3 regions of the Sphingopyxis sp. LARHCG72 genome follow, and region 1 is predicted to be linked to each of the others. Evidence: riboswitches for the same ligand, from Rfam matches in the RefSeq annotation. Region 1 holds a riboswitch; each other region holds the start of a gene.
The links. A riboswitch is a leader RNA that binds a small molecule or an ion and turns the genes downstream of it on or off. The one in region 1 is predicted to bind cobalamin.
Positions count from the first base shown of each region.

Region 2: another riboswitch for cobalamin. It lies ahead of metE (5-methyltetrahydropteroyltriglutamate--homocysteine S-methyltransferase); the one in region 1 lies ahead of ACIPPQ_RS00585 (TonB-dependent receptor plug domain-containing protein).
Region 3: another riboswitch for cobalamin. It lies ahead of ACIPPQ_RS09340 (TonB-dependent receptor plug domain-containing protein); the one in region 1 lies ahead of ACIPPQ_RS00585 (TonB-dependent receptor plug domain-containing protein).

Region 1 covers NZ_JBIXJU010000001.1:109,906-115,364, reverse strand. The annotation lists gene ACIPPQ_RS00600 (Ppx/GppA phosphatase family protein) at 1-959, shown strand, start outside; gene ACIPPQ_RS00595 (RlmE family RNA methyltransferase) at 956-1,666, shown strand; gene ACIPPQ_RS00590 (S41 family peptidase) at 1,701-3,170, shown strand; cobalamin riboswitch at 3,223-3,406, shown strand; gene ACIPPQ_RS00585 (TonB-dependent receptor plug domain-containing protein) at 3,549-5,459, shown strand, end outside.
Region 2 covers NZ_JBIXJU010000003.1:201,521-206,979, reverse strand. The annotation lists gene ACIPPQ_RS08690 (acyl-CoA thioesterase) at 1-177, opposite strand, end outside; gene metE (5-methyltetrahydropteroyltriglutamate--homocysteine S-methyltransferase) at 164-2,476, opposite strand; cobalamin riboswitch at 2,595-2,797, opposite strand; gene ACIPPQ_RS08680 (hypothetical protein) at 3,147-3,446, shown strand; gene ACIPPQ_RS08675 (GNAT family N-acetyltransferase) at 3,496-4,026, opposite strand; gene ACIPPQ_RS08670 (hypothetical protein) at 4,085-4,717, opposite strand; gene ACIPPQ_RS08665 (hypothetical protein) at 4,762-5,459, opposite strand, start outside.
Region 3 covers NZ_JBIXJU010000003.1:340,867-346,325, reverse strand. The annotation lists gene ACIPPQ_RS09350 (ABC transporter substrate-binding protein) at 1-343, opposite strand, end outside; gene cobO (cob(I)yrinic acid a,c-diamide adenosyltransferase) at 343-951, opposite strand; gene ACIPPQ_RS09340 (TonB-dependent receptor plug domain-containing protein) at 951-2,807, opposite strand; cobalamin riboswitch at 2,985-3,203, opposite strand; gene ACIPPQ_RS09335 (acetyl-CoA C-acyltransferase) at 3,253-4,413, opposite strand; gene ACIPPQ_RS09330 (acetyl-CoA acetyltransferase) at 4,415-5,459, opposite strand, start outside.

The sequences.
Region 1 (5,459 bases):
GCACCAACAATTGCCGGCTTTTGATCGCGCGACCGCAAAATGGCGAGCTTGTCGTGATCGACGCCTTTTCGCGCATCGTCCGGCTCGGCGAAGGCCTGCACGGCACCGGGAAGATCAGCGATGCGGCGATGGACCGCACCGTCGCGGCGCTCGCGATCTGCGCCGACAAGCTCCGCCGCCGTCACGTTTCGCTGTCGCGCGCAGTCGCGACCGAAGCATGCCGCCGCGCGACCAATGGCGAGGAACTCGCCGAGCGCGTCCGCCGCGAAACCGGCATCGTCCTCGACATCATTTCGGCCGCCGAAGAGGCGCGCCTTGCCGTCCTCGGCTGCCATAACCTGATGGAGCCCGGCGACGGTCCGGCGCTGATCTTCGATATCGGCGGCGGTTCGACCGAACTGATGCACGTCGACGTGTCCGACCATGACGTCAAGATCCACGACTGGATCAGCGTGCCGTGGGGCGTCGTGTCGCTGACCGAGCACGCCCCGCTGCCCGAGGACAGCCTTGCCGGGCGCCAGGCCGCCTATGCGCATATGCGCGAAGTGACGCGCGAGGCCTTTGCCGCCTTTGCCGGGCGCGCCGAACGCTTCGCTGGCCAACCGCTCCGCCTGCTCGGAACCAGCGGCACGGTGACGACGCTCGCCAGCGTTTTCCTCGACCTGCCGCGCTACGACCGTCGCGCGGTCGACGGGCTCGTCGTCCCGTCGGATGCGATGCGCGACATCAGCCGCCGCCTTGCCGACGCGAGCATCGCCGACCGCGCCGAGATCGCGTGCATCGGCCGCGAGCGCGCCGACCTGGTCGTCGCCGGCTGCGCGATCCTCGAAAGCATCATCGACCTGTGGCCCGCGGCCCGCGTCGGCGTCGCCGACCGCGGCATCCGCGAGGGCATATTGCGCTGCCTTGCGGTGCAGGGCCGAGACATTCCGGTCACCCGCCGCGAGTATCGCAAATGAGCGGCGGCAGCGGAAAAGGTGGCGGCGGCCGGGGCGGCCTGCACGTGCGCGTCAAGACCGCACGCAAACGCAGCGTGTCGTCGACGCGCTGGCTGCAACGCCAGCTCAACGACCCCTATGTCCGCCGCGCACAGGCCGAGGGCTATCGTTCGCGCGCCGCGTACAAGCTGATCGAACTCGACGACAAGTTCGGCTTCCTCAAGAAAGCGCGCGCGGTCGTCGACCTGGGCATCACGCCCGGCGGCTGGTCGCAGGTCGTGCGCAAGGCGAACCCGCGCGCGCGCGTCGCGGGGATCGACCTGCTCCACTGCGAACCGATCGAGGGCGTCGCGATCCTCGAGATGGATTTCATGGACGATGCGGCGCCCGACGCGCTGATCGAGGCGCTCGGCAGCGCCCCCGATCTCGTGATTTCGGACATGGCGGCGAACACCGTAGGCCATCCGCAGACCGACCACCTCCGCACGATCGGGCTGGCCGAGACCGCCGCCGATTTCGCGGTGCAGAATTTGCAGCCCGGCGGCGCCTTTGTCGCCAAGGTGTTCGCCGGCGGCGCTGACCGCGAACTTCTGACTTTACTCAAACGTCATTTTTCGACGGTAAAGCACGCCAAGCCGCCGGCGAGCCGCAAGGGGTCGCCCGAACTCTATGTCATCGCGCAGGGCTTCAAAGGCCGCGGCGACGGGGCGGAAGCGGAGACGGAATAGAACGCGAATGGGTCGCATCCGGGGGAGAATATTGATGGGCAAGTCGAGGCAGTCGGTCGCGGCCGTGACACTGGCAGCGCTGATGCTGGCATCGTGCGGTGGAGGCGGCGACGGCAGCCTCGGAAGCGGGGGCCCGATCACCGTTCCGCCCACCCCGACACCGACGCCGACCCCGACCGCTAACTGCGGCCTCTCCGCGCGCCAGTCCTTCGCCAAGGCGGTGATCGACGAATGGTATCTGTTCCCGAACGACGTCGCGAGCGGCGTCAATCCGGCGAGCCATGGCACCGTCCAATCCTATATCGACGCGCTGGTCGCGCCCGCGCGGGCACTGAACAAGGACCGTTTCTTCACCTACATCACCTCGATCGCCGAGGAGAACGCCTTCTACGCCAACGGATCGAGCGCCGGATTCGGCGTTCGCATGGCCTATGATGCGGCGAACCAGCGGATCGTCATCGCCGAAGCCTATGAAGGCGCGCCCGCCTTTGCCGCGGGGATCGATCGCGGGACCGCGATCGTCGGGATCGGCACGACCGCCGGCACCGTGCGCAGCGTATCGAGCATCGTCGCGTCCGAAGGGACCGCGGGGCTGACCAATGCGCTCGGCCCGAACGATCCGGGCGTGAGCCGCGTGCTGCGCATCACCGACGCCGCCGGCACGCGCGACGTCACGGTGGCCAAGGCCGACTATTCGCTCGACCCCGTTTCCGACCGCTATGGTGCAAAGATCATCAGCGAGGGCGGGCGGAACTATGGCTATATCAACCTGCGCAGCTTCATCTCGTCCGCCGACCCGCAGCTTCGCACGGCGTTCCTGAATTTCCGGAACCAGGGGGTGACCGACGTCATCATCGACTTCCGCTACAATGGCGGCGGGCTCGTTTCGACCGCCGGGTTGATGGGCGACCTGCTCGGGCGCAATCGCACCTCGAGCGAGGTTTTCTCGCAGATGGTCTTCCGGCCGTCGAAGGCGTCGGCGAACAATGAAACGCGCTATTTCGCCGCGCAGCCCGAATCGATCGCACCGACGCGCATCGCCTTCATCGGCACCGGATCGACCGCATCGGCGAGCGAGCTCGTGATCAATTCGATGCTGCCCTATCTCGGTACCAACATGACGCTCGTCGGCGCCAACACCTATGGCAAGCCCGTCGGCCAGATCGCGCTCGACCGGGCGGAGTGCGACGACCGGATGCGCGTGATCGCCTTTGCGACCGCCAATTCGGCCGGCGCAAGCGACTATTATGACGGGCTGGCGCCCAAGATCGCGAACAGCTGCGCCGCGAACGACGACCTGAGCCTGCCGCTCGGCGATCCCCGCGAAGCATCGGTGCGCGCGGCGATCGGCTTCCTGTCCGGGACCGCCTGTACCACGCGCATCGCCGGCGCGAGCGCCGGCGCCGCCGCGCGCAGCAGCCGGTCATTGGCGCCCGAGCGGCCAGAAATGCTGATGGCCGACCGGCCAAGCGCGGCACAGCGCGACCTGCCGGGGCTGTTCTGACGAACGCCCTGCTGCATTGCAGCAATTGACCGCGCCCCGGAAATCGGGCTAACGGCCGCGGCAAGCGACAGGTTCCCCGGCGACGGGGACGAAGAGGGAACGGGAAAACCCCGGCTGCCCCTGCAACTGTACGCGGCGAGCCATCGGCCACTTGCCATTGGGATTCCGGTCTCGAGAAGGCGGCCGACCGGCGCTGACCCGCAAGCCAGGAGACCTGCCCGTCGCCGTCGTCTTTCGACCGGACAGGGTGTGCCGGGCGGACGGGGGTGAACCCGCATGACGACAAAGTTGGCTGCGCATGGGCGCGGGCGATGGCGTGCGTCCCCGGGACAACCGCATCGACCGTGCACATGGGCGGCCTTGTCGATGGGGTACCCAATGTTCAAAGTGATTTTCCGAAGTTCGATCTGCCTTGCCGCCGTCGCGGCCTCCTCCGCCGCGGCCGCCGACGAAGCGGCGACCGCGCACGCCGTCGCCGCCGATGGCGACAGCATCATCGTCACCGCAACGCGCGCACCGCTGACGCTCGACGAGGTGCCCTCGTCGATCGCGGTGCTCGACAAGGAAGCGATCGACCGCGCGCAGGACATCGGGGTGACCGAACTCCTGCTCCGCACGCCGGGCATCAGCATCTCGCGCAACGGCGGGTACGGCACGTCGACCTCGCTGCGCATTCGCGGCGCCGAATCCGAGCATAGCGTCGTCGTGATCGACGGGGTGAAGCTCAACGACCCGTCGTCGACCGGCGGCGGCTTCAACTTCACCAATTTGCTCGCGGGCGACATTGCGCGCATCGAGGTGCTGCGCGGGCCGCAGTCGATCCTGTGGGGTAGCCAGGCGATCGGCGGCGTGGTCAACGTCGTGACCGCCTCGCCCGAAAAGAGCCTCGAAGGCAGCTTCGATCTCGAGGCCGGATCGCGCGAGACCGTGAACGCGCGCGCGGCGATCGGGGGCCGTACCGGACCTCTGAGCTGGCGCATCGGCGGCCAGCGCTTCACCACCGACGGCATTTCGTCGCACGCAAAGGCGTTCGGCGGGGTCGAGCGCGACGGCTATCGCAACCACAGCGTGTCGGGCCGCGCCGAACTGGCGCTCGCCGACAATGTCAGCGTCGATGTGCGCGGCTATTATTCGAGCGGCCGGGTCGAATTCGACGGCTTCAACGTCGACAGCAACGACTATGGGCTCAACAAGGAATTCGTCGGTTATGCGGGGCTGAATTTCGACCTCGCGGACGGGCGCTTCCGCAACCGCGTCGCTTACGCCTATACCGACACCAACCGCGACAATTTCAACCCCGACCGCGCGCGTCCGCAAAGCTTCGAGGCCGACGGCAAGAACAAGCGCTGGGAATATCAGGGCAGCTTCGATTTTACCGATCGCATCACCGCGATCTTCGGGGCCGAGAATGAACGGTCGGATTTCCGCAGCCGTTCGCCCGCGGCCTCGCTCGCCACACCGCTACCCGCCTTCGCGCGCGGCAAGGCCGAGCTGACGAGCGTCTATGGCCAGCTCAGCGTCGAGCCGGTGGACGGGCTCACGCTCAACGGCGGCGTCCGCTACGACGATCATGACAGCTTTGGCAGCCAGACGCTGTTCGCTGCGGGCGGCGTGTGGCGCCTGTCGACCGGCACGGTGCTGCGCGCGAGCTATGGCGAAGGGTTCAAGGCGCCGTCGCTCTACCAGCAGTTCAGCGAGTACGGGAATGTCGGGCTCGACCCCGAAGAGGCGCATGGCTGGGAAGCGGGCATCGAACAATATCTGTTCGACCGCAAATTCGTCGTCGGCGCGACCTGGTTCGACCGCAAGACGAAGAACCAGATCATCTACAACAGCTGTTCGTCGACGACGACCAACCCGATGTGTTTCGTGCCGGGCGACCCGACGACGCGGCGTTTCGGCTATTATTCGAACGTCGCGCGCAGCGAGGCGCACGGGGTCGAAGCCACCGCCGCACTGGCGCTCGGCGGGCTGAAGATCGACGGCAATTACAGCTGGATCGTCGCCGAGGACCGGTCGCCGGGTACCGCCAATTTCGGCAAATGGCTGCCGCGCCGTCCGCGCAATACCGCCAACGCCTCGGCAAGCTATGGCTTCGACTTCGGACTCGAACTCGGCGCGGCGGTGCGCTGGTCGGGCAAAAGCTATGACAATGCGAGCAACGCCCAGCGGCTCGACGACTATACGCTCGTCGACCTGCGCGCGGAATTCGCGCTGTCGGACGAGGTCAAGCTGTTCGCGCGCGCCGAGAATATCTTCGACGAGCAATATATGACCGCGTTCCGCTAT
Region 2 (5,459 bases), on a different contig from region 1:
CGAGATCGTCACCGCGCGGCCGCGCGCGTGGCGCGAGGCCACCGATGAGGCCGCAAGGTCCATCTGCGCCATCAGCCAGCCACCGAAAATATCGCCATAGACATTGGCGTTGGCGGGCATGGCGGTGACACGGACGGCGGGCTGGCCATCGGGCATGATGGCTTCAGTTTGCATCATAAGCCTCCTTGATCCGCGCTTTCGTACGCATCGCCTGCGCGGCGGCGACCATCGCGGTCAGTGCCGGGCGCACCTCGTCCCATTTGCGCGTCTTGAGCCCGCAGTCGGGGTTCACCCAGATTTGCTGCGGCGGCAGATGCTTGCCCGCCAGTGTCAGCAGGTCGGTCATCTCGCGCTCCGCGGGGATGCGCGGGCTGTGGATGTCATAGACGCCGGGGCCGACCTCGTTCGGATAGGCGTAGGTCGCGAAGGCGTCGAGCAACTCCATCTGCGACCGCGCGGTCTCGATCGAGATGACGTCGGCGTCCATCGCGCCGATTGCACGGATGATGTCGTTGAACTCCGAATAGCACATATGCGTGTGGATCTGGGTGTCGTCGCGGACGCCGCTCGCGGTGATGCGGAAGCTTTCGACCGCCCAGTCGAGGTAATGCTGCCATTCGCTGCGGCGAAGGGGGAGGCCTTCGCGCAGCGCGGCTTCGTCGATCTGGATGATCGCAGCGCCGGCGGCTTCCAAGTCCTGCACCTCGTCACGGATCGCGAGCGCGATCTGGCGGCAGCTCGTTTCGCGCGGCTGGTCGTCGCGGACGAAGGACCAGTTGAGGATGGTGACGGGGCCGGTGAGCATCCCTTTCATCGGGCGCCCGGTCTGGTCCTGCGCAAAGCGCCACCAGCCGACGGTCATCGGCGCGGGGCGCGACACGTCGCCGTAAAGGATCGGCGGGCGGACGCAGCGCGAGCCGTAGCTTTGCACCCAGCCGGCGCGGGTGAAGGCGAAGCCCGCGAGCTGCTCGCCGAAATATTGCACCATGTCGTTGCGCTCGAACTCGCCGTGGACGAGGACGTCGAGGCCGATTTCTTCCTGCCATTTGACCGCGGCGCGCGTTTCGACACGGAGATACTGGTCGTAGGCGGCGTCGTCGATCTCGCCCTTGATGTGGGCGGCGCGCGCCTTGCGGACTTCGGGGGTCTGCGGGAAGCTGCCGATCGTCGTCGTGGGATAGGCGGGGAGGGCGAGACGCTTTTGCTGCGCGTCGCGGCGCGCGGCGAAGGGCGAGGCGCGGTTGGTCGCGCTTTCGTCGAGGGCTGCAAGGCGGGATGCGACCTCTGGATTGTGGATCTTCGGCGAGGTCTGGCGTGCGACCGCGGCGATGCGCGAGGCCGAGAAGGCGGCGAAGCTGGCGTCCTCGCCTTCGTTCAGCGCCTTGGCGAGTGCCGCGAGTTCCTCGATCTTCTGCGCCGCGAAGGCGAGCCATTGGGCGATTTCGGGGTCGAGGCCGGTTTCGAGCGCGAGGTCGACGGGGACGTGGAGGAGCGAGCAGGACGGCGCGAGGATGAGGTCGCGCTTGCCCGCCAGCTCCTTGAGGCGCCAGTAGAGGTCGGGGAGGTTGGCGCGCCAGATGTTGCGCCCGTCGATCACGCCGAGCGAGAGCAGGACGTGCGGCTGGAGCTTTGCCAGCACGGGGTCGAGCTGGCCCGGCGCGCGGACGAGATCGAGATGGAGGCCGTGGACGGGGAGGTCGGCGACGAGATCGAGATTGTCACCGAGGCCGCCGAAGTAGGTGGTGAGCATCAGCTTCGGCCCGCGGGTGGCGAGGCGGGCGTAGGCGCGCTCGAAGGCGGTGCGCTGTTCGGTCGTGAGGTCGAGGACGAGGCAGGGCTCGTCAATCTGGACCCATTCGGCGCCGGCCTTGGCCAAGCGGGCGAGGATTTCGGCGTAGGTGTCGAGAAGCTGCGGCAGGAGCGCGAGCGGTTCGACCGCCTTGCCCTTTGCGAGCATGAGGTAGCTGACGGGGCCGAGGAGGACGGGGCGGGTCGTGTAGCCGAGCGCTTTCGCTTCCTCAAATTCGTCAAAGATTTTCGTCGAGGCGATCTGGAACGTCTGGCCTGCGGTGAGTTCGGGGACCATGAAATGATAATTGGTGTCGAACCATTTGGTCATTTCCTGCGCGGTGGTGTCGTGGCTGTGGCCGCAAGCCGATGGCCCCTGGGCGCCGCGCGCCATGGCGAAATAGAGGTCGGGGTCGACGCTCTCGCCGCTCCAGTCGTAGCGCGGCGGGACCGCGCCGATCAGCGTGCTGGTGTCGAGCACATGGTCGTAGAGCGAGAAGTCGTTCGATGGCAGGATGTCGGCGCCGAGCGCTTTCTGGGATGCCCAGTTGGCGACGCGGAGGCCCGCTGCGGTGGTTTGCAATTCGGCGATGCTGGACTTGCCCGCCCAATAGCTTTCGAGCGCGAATTTGAGCTCGCGGCGAAGGCCGATGCGGGGGAAGCCGAGGGTGGCGACACTGACAGTCATTTCTTCAAGCACCTTGCAAGGGGCAAGGCGCCGGACAGACGCGTACGCACGGGACTCCGCGCCCGCAAAGCAAGGGTGGGGCGCAGCCATGCATGCGGCCTGACCGGACACCCCGCCGGAGGACGTATCTGACGAGGCAGGTCTCCTGGCTCACGGATCGACGCGGCGGTCTGGCCTTCCCGGTTCCTTGCGAACCAGTGACACGTATCGACCGCCGCTCACCGCTTACAGTTGCGGGGGCAGCGCCGGTTTTTCACCGGCTTCCCGTCTTAGCTCCACTCCGTGCAAACGAAACGGAGAACCTCGACAGCTTGGAGCATAGTGCGGGCGCGGAGCCTGTCAATATAGATATAAAGAATTCTTTATATGCTATTCAGCCACAGCCGACCACGCAAGGCGGCGCGCGATGATAAGCAGCGATCGTCAAGTCGTTTGTCGATTCGATAACGCCGCTCGTCGAACGCGCGGCCGCGGAGTGGCAGGTGTATGGCAATGAAATATTATATCTTTTTTGGATTGTGCGCCGTCTATCGCGGCGCCATCCATGTCCTGCGCGGGCCAGAGTGCGGCAAGGAGACGTATCGCAAACCCCTTTCGCCCCGGCGACGGTCCTGGCTGAACACGCCATCGAAACCGTCCCCTTCGTTTCCCCCACCGAAGGCTCCCCCCAATGAAGCTCCCCCAGCCAAATCCCAGCGGCTCCAGCGACGGCGAATGCGACTGTCTGCCGCGCCCCGATGCTCCGGCCGATTCCGCTCCCTCGCTCACCACCTATGTGCTGCGATACCGCGATGCGTGGTTCGGGATGGAAAAGCGCGTGGCGTTCGAGGCTGAGGACGTCGCCGCGGCGCTCGCCTTGATGGAGCGCGAGCCGATCGGCGACTGGGCCGAGCTGACGCAAGATGGCGAAATCATCTGTCGCCGTGGTCACGAGCCGGGCGGCGCGACCGATTATTGGGTCGTCGATTAACCGCACGCGGCCGCTTTCCGGACGCTCCTGGATGTCCTGCAAGGGTTGACTAGAGGGCCTTGCCCATGCGGATCAGCGGCACCGCGACGCCGTCCGGCCCCGGCGCTTCGATCCGCTCGATCGGTTCATAGCCGCACGCGCGGTAGAGCGGCTCGCCCGACAAGGTCGCCATCATCTCGGCGCGGCGGAAGCCCGCGCCGCGCGCCGCATCCTCGCACAGCGCCATCACCAGCCGCCCGACCCCGCGGCGCGCGAATTCGGGGTGCGTGTACATCGCGCGGATGCGCGCGGCGTCGGTCGCGGGGTCGAGCGGGGCGGGATCGCGGAGATCCTTGCTATGGTCGCCGCCATAGAGCGTCGCGCGGTGCGACCAGCCGCCGCAGCCCGCGATGCGGCCGTCCTCCTCGACGATGAAATAGGTGCCGTCGGCGATCAGCTGCGTATCGAGCCCCATCACCGCGTTGCTCGCCGCGATCTGCGCGGGCGAGAGAAAGCCCTTCTGCAGCTCGGCGATCGCGCGCGCCATCACGGCGCGCAGGGCTTCGAGGTCGGCGGGGGCGGCGAGGCGGTGGGTGAACATGCGGCTGCTATAGGGGGTGGCGCAGGGCCGTCCAGCCCCGGCGAACCGCGCGACCGCATCACGGCCTGCCGGCCCCCCGGGCGGCACCGCGGTGGCGCCATTGCCGGATGCCGCCCCAGACCAGCATCAGGATGGCGGCGATGAAAAAGAGGGCGATGGCGACCATCTGCCAGTCGCGCCAGACCTGCGGCAGCGCGGATGGCGGTGCCTTGACGAACAGGACGAGCGGTGCGCCGACGGCGAAGATGAGCAGCGTCTGCCACCAGGGGATCGCGAACCCGCGGGCCAGTTTTTCGGCGCGCGAGAGCGCGCGGACGGGCGGATTGCGGTCGAGCCGCGGCCAGACGCCGGCGACGAACCGCGCGCGCGCCAGCCGCTGGACGACCGCGACGACGAACCAGCCGCAGAGCGCTGCGATCGCGAGGATGCCGAACAGCGGATTGAAGGTAGTCGCCGCGATGAGGAAGAGCGGGAAGCCGATGACGGCGACCCAGGCCGACCGCGAAAAACGGCGTGCGTGGCGATGCGACATCAGATCCAATTCGGTCAGCAGCGCCGCCGCCTCGTCCTCGCTGACCAGCCGTCCCTCGCCGCCGGGGGTGCGCGAATAGACGAGCCCCGCCGGGTCGCGGCGAAAACGCGCGAGAAAGGACGCTCTTTCCTGCTCGATCGTGTCGTTGCGGGCCGCCATGAGCGGGCATTAGCCGAGCGGCTTTAACAACTTGCCAAGACCGGTCAGCCGCTCGCGCTTTTGCGCGCCGCCTTGCCCTCGCGCGCCGGGTCGTTCGCCGGATCGGGCAGCGCGAAGAAGGCGCGGCGCGCGGCCTCGCCGGCGAGGCGCAGCGGCGCGAAGGCCTCGGTGCGGGCGTCCTCCCATGCGACTTCCTCGTCGACGTCGAGCGCGCGTTCATAGTCGGGGTCGCCGAACTGGCCGTCTTCGGTGCCCGCGAAGCCGTCGGGCGGCGGGAAGTTGGTGCGCAGCTCGCTGCTTTCGTCGTCGTACCAGACGGTCATCGAGGCCGCCGCCTGCTCGGGGGTCGGTTCGGCCTCGTCGGCGCCTTCGGCCTCGGCGTCCGAAGCGGCGGAAAACTGCGCAACTTCATTCGCGATCGCGGTGTCGTGCCAGAGGCTGGCGAGCGGGTTGGCGCGGTTGTCGTGGCCCGCGAGCCAGAGCGCGAGCGCGGCGGGCATTCCCTCGGCCGGGCCGGTTGCGGCGCCGGTATCCTGTTCGCTTTCGGGCGTTTCTGCGGTGGCTCCTTCGGCGGCAGCGGTGCGGGCGGCCCCGGCCCCGCCGCGTGCGGCTTCCGCAACGTCGAACAGCGAGAGGAAGCCCGGCCAGTCGCCGGCGACGATCTGTGCGAGCATCTCTTCGCCCGGCCATTCTCCTCTTTTGGGCGCGCGCGTTTCGACCATCTTGTCGAGCCGCGCGAGCA
Region 3 (5,459 bases), on a different contig from region 1:
TCTGCTCAGGCAGCGCCCGAAGCGCCGCGCTGCGGCTCGCAGGCATGCCGACGATCAGGTCGGGTTCGATCGCCAATATCTGCTCGGCTGAATTGCTGAGCAGCGGGATGCCGTGCGCCTTCTCCGCCTCGCCCGACATTTCGATATCGGTGGCGTTTTTCGTCAGCCCCGCGATCTGGCCGTGATCGGCGAGCGCAAGTACGAGCTGGTCGGCGCACAGGTTGATCGACACGATGCGCTGCGGAAGCGCGGGCGCTTTGGCTGGCGCGGCGGGGGACGCCGCCCACAAGAGCCCCGCGCCGCCCGACAGCGCGCCAAGCGCTATAAGGACGCGGCGGGCCATCAGAACTCGATTCCCCGCTGCGCCTTCACATTCTGCTCGCGGAACGGATGCTTCACCTGCGCCATTTCGGTGACGAGGTCGGCCGCGTCGATCAGTTCCTGCGGGGCGTTGCGGCCGGTGACGATGAAATGCGTCATATGCGGTTTGCCCTCGATGGCTTCCAGCACCTCACCCACCGGCAGATAGTCATAGCGCAGCACGATGTTGAGTTCGTCGGCGATCACCATCGCATAGGAGGGGTCGGCGATCATCCGCTTCACCTCTTCCCACGCTTCCCGCGCGACCGCGATGTCACGCGTCCGGTCCTGCGTGTCCCAGGTAAAGCCTTCGCCCATCGGCTTGAACTCGATCAGGTCGGGGAAGCGATCGAACACGGCTTTCTCGCCCGTCGCCATCGCGCCCTTTACGAACTGGACGACACCGACTTTCATGTCGTGACCGATTGCGCGGATGGCCATGCCGAGCGCGGCGGAGGTCTTGCCCTTGCCGGGGCCGGTGTGGACGATCACCAGACCCTTTTCGACGGTCTTCGCCGCGACCTTCCTGTTCTGCGCGGCCTGGATCTTCTTCATCTTCGCCGTGTGCTCGGCGTCGGTGCGCGCCTTCATCAGAAACGCGCCCGCACGCCGCCATAGGCGGCCCGGCCATAGGTGCCGTAGCCCGCCGCGGTTGCGTAATCGGCGTCGAACAGATTGTCGACGCGGCCGTAAATCTCGAAATGGCCACCCACGGGGAAGGACGCGCGAATACCGGCGAGCGCATAGCCGTCGAGCGGCACATTGTTCGCGGCATCGTCGAAACTGTCGCCGGCCAGCGTCAGCGTCGCGCCGGTCGACAGGCCGAACGACCAGTCATAATCGGCCGACAGGCTGACCGCGTGCGCGGCACGGCGGGGCAGGCGCTTGCCGTCGAACGCCGGGCGCCCCGACCGGTCGCGTGCGTCGATATAGCTGTACGATGCGGTGACGTTCAGCGCATCGACGGGCTTCAGTGCCAGCGTCGCCTCGATCCCCTTGGCGCGCGTGCGGTCGATATTGCCATAGGTGAAGGTCGCATTGTCGTAATTGATCTGGTCGTTCGTGTTGCGCAGGAACGCGGTCAGCGAAACGAGCGCGCGGCCGTTTGCAAGACTTTGGTCGATGCCGATATCATAGCTTTTCGACCGTTCGGGGCGGAGCGCAGCATTGCCGCTGAACGCGTCGTAAAGCTGGTAGAGCGACGGTGCCTTGAACCCTTCGCCATAGCTCAGGCGGACATTGGTCGCGCCCGCGTTCGGCGAATAATTGGCGTTGGCGCCGAATGTCGTCGCGCCGCCGAACTGGCTGTGATCGTCGTGGCGAATGCCGCCGGTCAATGACAGGCCAGTGAATGGTTGGACGATCCCCAGCGCATAGACGCTGTCGATATTGGCCTTCTGGCTGTCGGTCGATCCAAAGCCGAAGAAATCATAATCGGGGCGCTCATGCTCATATCCGAAGATCAGCTTCGCTTGGCTGGCCGGCGTCACGACGCCCTGATATTCAAAACGCAGATTGGTGCCCGAATAGCCGTAATCGGGCGCGGTCCCGCGCACGAAATAATAGTCGCGCTCGTTGCGCATCCACGTCACCGCCGCGCGGCTGGTGAAATTGCCGTCGAACAGGGCGAGGTTCACCCCGGCATAGCCGATATATTGGTCGAGCTTGGCGACGTCGGCGCTGTCGGCTGGCGCGCCGAAGAAACTGTCATAATCGAGGTCGGCGTTGATGTAATAGCCGCGCAGATCAAGGCTCAGCGCATCGCTGAATGCGACCTTCAGCCGCGCGTTACCGGCGAAATTCTTGTATCCGTCCTTCTCGGTCCCGACGGCGGCCGACGAAATGCCGTCGGTGCGGAAATAGGCGCCGCCGATCCCGCCCGAAATCGCCCCGGCGGTGCCCGACACATCCGCCTTGGCATTGACCGTATCGCTATAGCCATATTCGGCCGAAGCGTTCGCCGCGAAGCCTTCGGCCGGCGTCGCGGTCATCAGGCTGACGACGCCGCCGATCGCCTGACTGCCGTGTACGACCGAATTGGATCCGCGCAGTATTTCGATCCGGTTGATGTTACCGGTCAGCAGGTGGCCGAAATCATATCCGTCGCCGATGCCGCTCGGATCGTTGACCTTCACCCCGTCGATCAGCACCAAGGTCTGCGTCGTCTCCGCGCCGCGAAGCGACACGCCGGTCACCGAGCCGGTCCCACCCGTGCGGCTGAAGCGCACGCCGGGCGTCGTTACCAGCAGGTCGACGACGTTGATCGTCTGACGCTTTTCGATCGTGTCGGCGTCGAGGATCGTGATCGCCTGTCCGACTTCGTCGCGCGATTGCTCGACGCCCGATGCAGTGACCACGATATCGTCGCGGTCGTTATCGGCGGTTTCGGCGAAAGCCGGCGTCGCTGCGGTCAGCGCGATCAGGGAAATGCTCGCAAATTTCAACATGGGAAAGCCCCCGACGCCGGCAACGAAGGGCGGAGCCTGTCGATACGCGGACGCGATCGACCGATGCCGGCATCGCAAGTGGCGTAACGCCTGCGGCACCGGCACCGAGGCGGCTCCGGCCGCCTGGTCGTCGCTCGACGGAAACCTCCGTGCCGCGGCCTTTCCCTGGACCTTGGCATTGAGCGACCCACGCCGGCAGGTCTCCTGGCTCGCGGGTCAGGGCTCGATGCACGCCTTCCCAGGTGACCCCAGTGGCTGATCCGAAAATCCGGACCGGTGCATCTCGCTCGCCGCTTACAGTTGCAGGGACAGCCTCGGCTTTCAGGGTTCAGGACGAACCCCTTCACCGCGTTCCCGTTTTAAGCCCTTTCGGGCACCGGCGCGATCATGCGCGGGGCAACCCCGCACGCGCCGCCCATAGCGGAATGGCGGTTTTGCGCAATGCCTATTGCCGCTCGACGATCATCGCCGCGCCGACCCCCATCGCGCCGGTCAGCACGACGAGCCCGTATCGGCCGCCGCACGCGTCGAGAGCGTCGAGCAGCGTCGATGTCAGAATCGCGCCGCTCGCACCCATCGGATGCCCCTTGGCAAGGTGTCCGCCCGACACGTTGATGCGCGCCGGGTCGGCGCCCCGGTCGCGGTGGAATTTGGCGATGGTGACCGCGAAAGCTTCCATGAACTCGATCCGGTCGATGTCGTCCAGCGCCAGTCCGGCGCGCGTCAGCACCTTGTCCATCGCTGCGAAGCCGGCGGTCAGCGACGCCGCAGGATCGCCGCCGCTCTCGGCAAAGGCGATCACGCGCGCACGCGGGGCGATGCCGAGCCCTTCGCCGCCGACGAGCGCCAACCCCGCGCCGTCGCAGATCGGCGGGGCGTGGGCGATGCTGTGCAGCGGCTCGAAGGTCGCGCCTTCCAGCGCCCCCGCATATTGCGCCTGCAACTCGCCGAAAGCCGCGGGCGCGGCGGCGAGCGATTCCGGGCTCGTTTGCGGCCGGATACATTCCTCGCCCGTCAGCGCGCCGGTCGTGATGCGCGACGCTTGCAGCGCCGGATCGGTTTCCGCCGCCGCGGCTTTCTGCTGCGAAGCGAGCGCGACAGCATCGAGCTCACCCCGCGTGATGCCTTCGGCGTGCGCCAGCCGGTCGGCGCCGAGCACCGGCGGCACGAAGCGCGCGCGCGGCGGCAATTCGTCATTGGTGTAGAAACCTGCGCGGTCGCCGAGGAAGTGGCTTGCGCTCATCGACTCGACCCCGCCCGCGAGGATATGCGTCGCTTCGCCGCTTGCGACCTTTGCAACGGCTTGACCGATCGCCGACAGCCCCGACGCGCAATAATTGTTGATGCTGTGCGCGGCGGTGTGGTCGGGCAGGCCCGCGTGCAGCTTCGACACCAGCGCGATATGCCCGCCCTGCGCACCCGCTTGCGTCACGCAGCCGAGCAGCAGCGCATCGGGCGTCGCCGCGATGTCACCGCAGCGCGCAGCGAGTGCCGCCGCTTGGCTACGCACCAGCTCCTGCGGGCTCAGCGCCGCAAGCCCGCCGTCGGGCCGCGCCTTGCCGCGCGGCGTGCGCACGGCGTCGTACAGATAGACGGGATGCGGCAAGTCAGGTGCCGACCACGAAGCTGACCGCCGTCGTCGCGCTGCCACCGACGTTGAAGGTCGCGAAGTTGCGCGCGCCCTCGACCTGATAGTCGCCCGCGTTTCCGGTGACCTGCCGCCAGCTGTCGAGGAGCATGCGCACCCCGGTGGCACCCACAGGGTGCCCCAGTCCGATGAGGCCGCCCGACGGGTTCACCGGCAGCTTGCCGCCGAGCGCGATCGTCCCATCCTCGACCGCGCGCCAGCTTTCGCCGGGCTTGGTGATGCCGAAATGGTCGATCGCCATATATTCGGTGATCGAGAAACAGTCGTGCACCTCGACCCCGTCGCACGCGTAGATGTCGGGCATCTCCGCACGGCGCAGCGCGTCCATCATCGCCTTGCGCACGCTCGGGAAGACATAGTCGCCGCCGCGGCTGTCCGCGACCTTGGTCGAATAGAGCAGGGGGGCGGTGGCATGGCCCCAGCCCTTGATGCGCGGAAGGCTGTCGATGGGGATGCCGCGGCGTTTGGCATAAGCCTCGGCCACCTCGCGCGAGGCGAGGAAGATGGCGGCGGCGCCGTCGGTGACCTGACCGCAATCGGACTTGCGAAGCGACCCCTCGATCAGCGGATTGACCTCGTCATTCTCGGCCAGATGGTCGTCGGTGATCGCCCAGCCGCGCGTCTGCGAGTTGGGGTTCTTTTTCGCATTGGCAAAATTGTTCGCCGAAATAGCGCGCAGATGCGCGCGGTCGAGCCCGAAGCGTTCCTCATATTCCTCGGCGACACGCGCGAACATGTATGGCCAGAGGTAACGCGCTTCCTGCGCCTCACGCCCCGCCCAGGCGGCGGCGCCGAGATATTCGGCGGCGCGCTGGCCGGGGACGTTGCGCATCAGCTCGATGCCGAGCACGAGCGCGAGGCCGTAGCGTTCGGCCTCGATCTCGGCGGCGGCGGCGAGGATCGCGATGCTGCCCGACGCACAGGCCGCTTCGTGCCGCGACGCGGGGATGCCCGCGAGATCGGGGTGGACGTGGCCGAAGAAGCCGCCGAGCTGGCCCTGTCCC